Regions from separate parts of the Streptomyces sp. NPDC059010 genome, predicted to be linked through region 1. Evidence: riboswitches for the same ligand, from Rfam matches in the RefSeq annotation. Region 1 holds a riboswitch; each other region holds the start of a gene.
What was found. A riboswitch is a leader RNA that binds a small molecule or an ion and turns the genes downstream of it on or off. The one in region 1 is predicted to bind cyclic di-AMP.
Positions count from the first base shown of each region.

Region 2: linked by a shared signal. The riboswitch ahead of ACFWYS_RS18135 (transglycosylase family protein) and the one ahead of ACFWYS_RS11415 (C40 family peptidase) in region 1 are both predicted to bind cyclic di-AMP.
Region 3: linked by a shared signal. The riboswitch ahead of ACFWYS_RS09980 (M23 family metallopeptidase) and the one ahead of ACFWYS_RS11415 (C40 family peptidase) in region 1 are both predicted to bind cyclic di-AMP.

Region 1 is NZ_JBHYJA010000009.1:59,547-61,798, forward strand. Features, by position in the region: gene ACFWYS_RS11410 (NAD-dependent epimerase/dehydratase family protein) at 1-949, shown strand, start outside; cyclic di-AMP (ydaO/yuaA leader) riboswitch at 1,091-1,296, shown strand; gene ACFWYS_RS11415 (C40 family peptidase) at 1,353-2,252, shown strand, end outside.
Region 2 is NZ_JBHYJA010000015.1:83,952-86,203, forward strand. Features, by position in the region: gene eno (phosphopyruvate hydratase) at 1-222, opposite strand, end outside; gene ACFWYS_RS18135 (transglycosylase family protein) at 532-1,221, opposite strand; cyclic di-AMP (ydaO/yuaA leader) riboswitch at 1,226-1,425, opposite strand; gene ACFWYS_RS18140 (transglycosylase family protein) at 1,631-2,252, opposite strand, start outside.
Region 3 is NZ_JBHYJA010000007.1:250,577-252,828, reverse strand. Features, by position in the region: gene ACFWYS_RS09985 (alpha-galactosidase) at 1-538, shown strand, start outside; cyclic di-AMP (ydaO/yuaA leader) riboswitch at 846-1,004, shown strand; gene ACFWYS_RS09980 (M23 family metallopeptidase) at 1,009-1,944, shown strand; gene ACFWYS_RS09975 (DUF6250 domain-containing protein) at 2,135-2,252, shown strand, end outside.

The DNA.
Region 1 (2,252 bases):
GCGGAGCACGGCGGCCACGGCCAAACTGCGGCCCCTGCGGGCGATGCAGGAGGCACATCCCGGTCAACTGTCGCTGTTCGAGGCCGACTTGCTGACCGAGGGCTCCTTCGACGAGGCGATGAGCGGATGCCGGACGGTGTTCCATGTGGCGTCGCCGTTCCGTATGCCGGAGAAGATCAAGGACGGCCGTCGGGAGATGGTCGACCCTGCCCTGCTCGGCACCCGCAACGTGCTGGCGGCGATCGAGCGGACGCCCACGGTGGAAAGGCTCGTCCTCACCTCCACCGTGGGCGCGATCTTCGGCGACTACGCGGACGTCCTGGCCATGGACGACGGCGTGCTGTCGGAGCGGTACTTCAACACCACCAGCACGGTGGAGAACAACCCGTACCACTACGCCAAGACGGTCGCGGAGCGGGCGGCCTGGGACGCGGAGGCAGCCCAGGGCCGCTGGCGGATGGTGTCGGTCAACCCCGGCCTGATCCTGGGCCCCTCCCTCACCCCCGCCTCGGAGTCCGGCAGCCTGTTCCTGCTGGAGGAACTGTTCAAGGGCTACTTCTTCTACGGTGCCCCGGACTTCAGCTTCACCACGGTCGACGTGCGCGAGGTGGCCGATGCGCACATCGCGGCGGCGGAGAACCCGGACGCGAAGGGCCGTTACATCCTCGCCGCTCCCACGATGACGTCCTTCCAGGAGATGTCCCGCATCATCCTGAGCCGCCGTCCCCGCGACCTCCGCCTGCCGCGCACCGCGCTCCCGCACTGGCCGGTACGCATCCTGGGGCCGGCCTTCGGACTGACCCAGGACTACATCCGGGGGCACCTCGGCATCCGCTTCCGCGTCGACAACAGCCGCAGCGTGAGCGAACTCGGCATCACCTACCGCCCGATCGAGCGGACGGTCCTCGATCACTACGAGGCGTGGCGGAGCCGACGCACCGCGCAGTGAGCCAGGCCCTCTTTCCGCCCCGAGCGTCGAAGGTCACAAAAACGTATCGGACATTTCATACGTCAACCTTCACGCGAGTCACACAAGTTGGTTAGGTTACGCCTCAGGCCGCACGACGACCTCCGGCGAACCCGCCGGGACGCGCGGCCTCCGCCGAGTCCGGTGCGCCCGCATGGGCCACTGGAGCCGGGGACCCAACCGAACTTGGGGTGAATCGGCCCAACCGCCTTTCGGGGCAAGGGCCGTAGGGCAAACCTTCCGGACAACCGCCCGAACCCTCCCCCAGAGCCTTAACGGCCTGGGGGGACCCCCACCGCTAACTCGGTAGGCGGAGCACGGAAGGAGTACGTCGCCCATGGCGCCGGAACGCACCGCGCGTCCGGGGGCATTGAGCCTCCCCGGCATGCGCAATTCCGCACTCGCATCGGCGGCCCTCACCTCAGTGGCCCTGCTCGCCCAGACGGCCAACGCCGCCCCCTCCGCAGGGGACGACACGCCGAGCCGCGAGGAGGTCAGCCGACGGGTCAGCTCCCTCTATGACCAGGCCGAATCCGACACCGGGACCTTCAACGCCACCCGCGCGTCGGCCACCGGCCCCCGCAAGCGCGCCGACCGGCCGACGGACGCCGGACGCGGGTACGGCGCCGCGGGCCGCGCCGATGACAGCAGGCGCAGCGACCCCGCCCTCGACAACGTCACCCGGCAGTGGTTCGACGCGGCCCGCTCCCAGCTGGGCCCGACAGTCCCGGCGGCACTGCCGCGCGACAGAATGCCGGACCGCCCCACCGGCACACGGCCCGCACGCCAGCCGGAGCGCGCGCTGGAGGGCCTCAGCGACCTGCCACTGCAAGCACCCGGCCGGGCCGCCCTGGAGCTGCCCGCCGCGCCGATCGCCGAGCTGCCGCCCGCCCCGGCCACGACAGCGACAGCGACAGCGACAACGGCACCCATCCCGGAGCTGACCGCCGGCCCCGTCGCCGCCCCGAGCGACTCGATCACTCAGACCGCCCTCGCCCTGCCCGCCCCAACCGCCGAACCCACGGCGACCGGGTCGGCAGCCGGTTCAACAGGCGGTTCAACAGGCGGTTCAACAGGCGATCCGCAGCAGCGATCCGCGCTGCGGACGACCAAGGAACAGAACCAGCGCAAGCTCGGCCGGGCCCGCGACCTGCTCGCCGCCTACACCGGGCAGCAGCAGAGCACGACCCTCACCGCGCTCGACGCCCCCCTTGACCTGCCCGCCCCGACCCAGCCCTCGGCCGAGACACGGTGGGAGGCGCTGCAGGACATGGGACCGGCCGAC
Region 2 (2,252 bases), on a different contig from region 1:
CTGCTCGATGACGGCGAGGACGGCCTTCTCGACACCCTTGCCCAGGTAGCGGTTGGGGTCACCGTCGCGGAGCTCGATGGCCTCGAAGGCGCCGGTGGAAGCGCCGGACGGAACGGCGGCACGACCCGTGCTGCCGTCGTCGAGGCCGACCTCGACCTCGACCGTGGGGTTGCCTCGGGAGTCCAGGATTTCCCGGGCTACGACGACGTCGATGGACGGCACGAGCATCTCCTTCATGGGATGTGACGCGGGTACGCAGACCGTGGTGGGTACTGCGAGACGAGCCTAACCGGCTCCGGGGCTTCAGCCACTGGTCGACCGCCCCGTGGACAGAACCGAGAGTAAATTGTTTCCGAACGAAACAAAGACACGGTACAAAAAGCCCCGCCCCGGTGCGTACGGGGGAAGACGCACCGAGGCGGGGAGTTCGTGGGGACGGGGGTGAACCTCACGACGCCCTCACTCTCACTTCCACGGATGTGAGGGCGCTGTGGTTCAGCTGTCGCCCGGGTACAACTTCGGGCGCGGCCCTTACTTCAGGTGCAGCTGCTGACCCGGGTAGATCAGGTTCGCGTCCTCGACGATGTCCTTGTTCAGCTTGAAGAGCTTCTCCCAGCCGCCCTTGACGTCGTGCTTCTCGGCGATGGAGCTGAGGGTGTCACCCTTGACGACCTTGTACTCGCCGTCGCCCTTCTTGACCTTCTTGCCGGTCGGGGTGGTGACGGTCTTGGTGCTCTTCTTGGCGGCCGGGCGGTCCGTGGAGCGGGAGGCCGACTGCTGCTCGGAGGAGCGGGTGGTGCTCTCGCTGCTCTGCGAGGAGCCGCTGGAGGAGGAGCCGCTGGGGGAGGCGCCGGACAGGCCGACACCGCAGCTCGGCCAGGCACCCTTGCCCTGGCTCGCGAGGACCTTCTCGGCTATCTCGATCTGCTGGGCCTTGGTGGCCTGGTTGGCGGTGGAGGCGTACGCCGTGCCGCCGTACGCGGCCCAGGTGGAGGCGGAGAACTGCAGACCGCCGTAGTAGCCGTTGCCGGTGTTGATCGACCAGTTGCCGCCGGACTCGCACTGCGCGACGGCGTCCCACTCGGAGGTGGTGGCGGCGGAGGCGCTGCCTGCGGCCATCAGCGGAGCGGCGACGGCGGCGGCACCGGTGACGCCGACGACGGCGATGGCGCGAGCGGCCTTGGACGGACGACGGTGCTTGCCCTTGCTGGAGAACAGCATGGAGAGATCCCCTCACCGACGCCTGCGAGGTGAGCTGTCGGGTTCGGGCCGGTTGAGTTGCCCGGCCGCGCACGCTCGCCTCTCGGCTCCCGTTGCGCGGCTTCACCCCAAGCCGACTCCGGCCGTCCGGCCCCGAAGGGCCTCAACTGCCGGACCCGGCGCAAACCTTGGGTCCCCCGCTCCTGCCTACGGCGCTTTACGCGACGACTGTTCCCGTACGGCCGCTGGCAGGATTCGGCGTTGCGGCAGCCGGGGCTCGTGGTGACGAGCGATCACGACCGTAGACAAGCGATTCCCGGAATTACAAAGACGATCAGGGCTTCTGAGATCTATCTCTCACTGCATTCAAAACGGACATTACACGCGAACCGTGACGCGAACTCCGGCTGTTTTTCGCCCTGTTCGGTACCTATTCGGCGGGGACGTCCAGGGTCTGACCGGGGAAGATGTGGTCCGCGTCAGCACCGATGGCGCTCTTGTTCGCCTTGTACAGCGCGCGCCACCCGCCGTCGAGGTCAAGGGAGTCGGCGATGGAGGCGAGAGTATCGCCGGCGCGGACGGTGTACGAGGCGTGGCGACCGGAGGGCTTGGTGGCGCTGTCGGCACCCTCGCTCTCGTCGGCGCTGGGGCCGCGGTGGCGCCCGGTGCCGGCCTCGGCGTCGGCCGCCGTGTCGTCCGTTCCGACGTCGAACGCCCCGGTGTCGACCAGGCCCGAGGAGCCCTCGTCCTGTGCGGAGTTGTCCTGATTGTCACTGTCGGGCGTCAGCGTGGGGGAGCTGTCGGGCGACTGCGAGACATCTGCGCCGGAGGACGTGTCGGACTTGGAGGAGTTGTCGGCCTCAGGGGATGAAGAAGACGAAGAGGGTGAAGAGGAAGAAGCGGAGTAATCCTGGGAGGATTCGGACGAAGTGTCCGAGGAGCCGCTGGGCGACTTCGAGGGGTCGCCGGAGTCGTCGGAGTCGCTGGAGCCGCCGGACGAGCCCTTGGACTCGGACGACCCAGACGACGTGGACGAATCGAGCAATCCGGAG
Region 3 (2,252 bases), on a different contig from region 1:
CGACAACACCGACCCGCTCGACCGGCTCGCCATCCAGCACGGCTTCAGTCAGATCCATCCGGCGCGGGTCATGGCCGCCTGGGTCACCGACAGCCCGAACAACCAGCTCAACGGCCGGGTCAGCTCGCTGCGCTTCCGGTTCGTGAGTGCCATGGCCGGAGTGCTCGGCGTCGGCGGCGACCTCGCGCGGTGGAGCGAGGAGGGGCTCGCCGAGGCGCGGGAGTGGGTGGAGCTCTACAAGGAGATCCGGCCCGTTGTCCAGCGCGGCGACCTCTACCGGCTGCGGCCCCCGAGGGGCGGGCTGAGCGCCGTGCAGTACGTGCTCGGCGACGAGACCGTCGTCCTCGCCTGGCTCCAGGCGCAGAGCTACGGCGAGGCCGCACCGGCGCTGCGGCTGCGCGGGCTGGACCCGACAGCGTCGTATCAATGCCGCGAAACGGGCGAAGTGTATCGAGGTGCCGTATTGCAGCATCACGGACTATTCATCGGATTGCGCGGCGATCTCGATGCGGCAGTTATCCGGCTGCGTCGCATCTAGGGGTTCTGTCCGAATTGATGCCTTAATTCCAACTCGCTCTGCAGTAAAGGCGGCTGGAGCAATGTCACGTGAGGAGCGTCATAGTCGTGACCGTGTGTCGCCCGTCATGTTCACGTAATTCACGCGTCTTTCAAGGGGTTTTGAGTAGGGCGACGCACTCATAATTCACGCAGGGTGACCGAGAATTCCCACAAGGGATCAACGGGAACGCATTCGGACGGAACCTCTCACTTGTTCCCGTGCGTCTTCCTCGCTTACGTTCCCAACCAATCCGGACGGACGCCGAATCCTGCCGCCGACCGGAACCCGCGCAAACTCACCCGACCTTGGCAGGAGCGGGGGACCCACAGGTACAACCGCCTGTTCCGGTCTCTGGAACAGGCTTGGGGTCAAGTCGCGTCCCCACGCGACCGGGCATCTCCAGCCCGCACCCGACAGCTCACCTCGTAGGCGCCGGAGAGGAATTCGCCATGCCCGCGAAGGGTAAGCACCGCCGCCCGAAGTCCCCGCGCCTCACCCGCTCCATCGCCGTCGCCGGAACCGGTGGCGCCGCTCTCGCCCTCCCGCTCATCGGGGCCACCGGCGCCCACGCCGCTCCCTCTCATTCCGTTTCGGAAAAGGCCGTTCAGTCCCTTCCGGTCGTCGAGAAGAAGACGGTCCAGAAGAAGGCCGCCGAGAAGAAGACGGCTGTGCACACCTATTCGGTGAAGGTCGGCGATTACCTCGCGAAGATCGCCGACGAGCAGAGCGTCGACGGTGGCTGGAAGCAGCTCTACGCCGACAACCGTGAGGCCGTCGGCAGCGACCCGTCGCTGATCCACCCGGGCCTGAAGCTCTCGATCGGCGGCAAGAAGGCCGGGGCGAGCGCCCCCAAGTCCTCCTCCCCGTCCTCCTCTTCGGCGTCCGAGTCGTCCAAGTCGTCCTCGAAGGACTCGGCCGAGAAGTCCTCCGCGCCGAAGAAGACGACCACGGCCGCCGACAACGCGAGCACCGTCAACGGCTTCACCTCTCCCGTGTCCTCCGCCGCCGTCGCCACCGCGTACAAGGTGGCCGGCAGCATGTGGTCCAGCGGCTACCACACCGGCGTCGACTTCGCCGCCGCGACCGGCACCCCGCTGAAGGCGGTCGGCGAGGGCACCGTCGTCTCCGCCGGCTCGGGCGGTGCCTACGGCAACCAGGTCGTCATCCAGCTCGCCGACGGCTACTACGCCCAGTACGGCCACCTCTCCTCGCTCTCCGTCTCGGCCGGCCAGACCGTGACCGCGGGCCAGGAGATCGGTCTCTCCGGCGCGACCGGCAATGTGACCGGCCCGCACCTGCACTTCGAGATCCGCACCACGCCGGACTACGGCTCGGACGTGGACCCGGTCGCCTACCTCCGTGCCAAGGGCGTCGCCATCGGCTGACCCCCCGCCGACCGCCTCGCCTGACACGCCTCCGAAGGCCGGACCCCGATCCCCGGGTCCGGCCTTCGGTGTGTCCGGGGGTGTCGACAACGTGGGAGTGGCGGGAGAGGGTGATCTCCATTGACGGTGCAAGCGCTTTCCATCCGTCTCCGCCTCCGCCTCCGCCCCCGCCCGCGAAGGAGCCCAACCCGTGACGACCACACGCAGAGCGTTCGGAACCCTGGCCGCCGGCGCCGCACTGGGGACGCTCGTTCCCGCGGGCCCGGCCGGTGCCGCTCCCCACCGCCGGCTCGTCGCTCGCGACGACT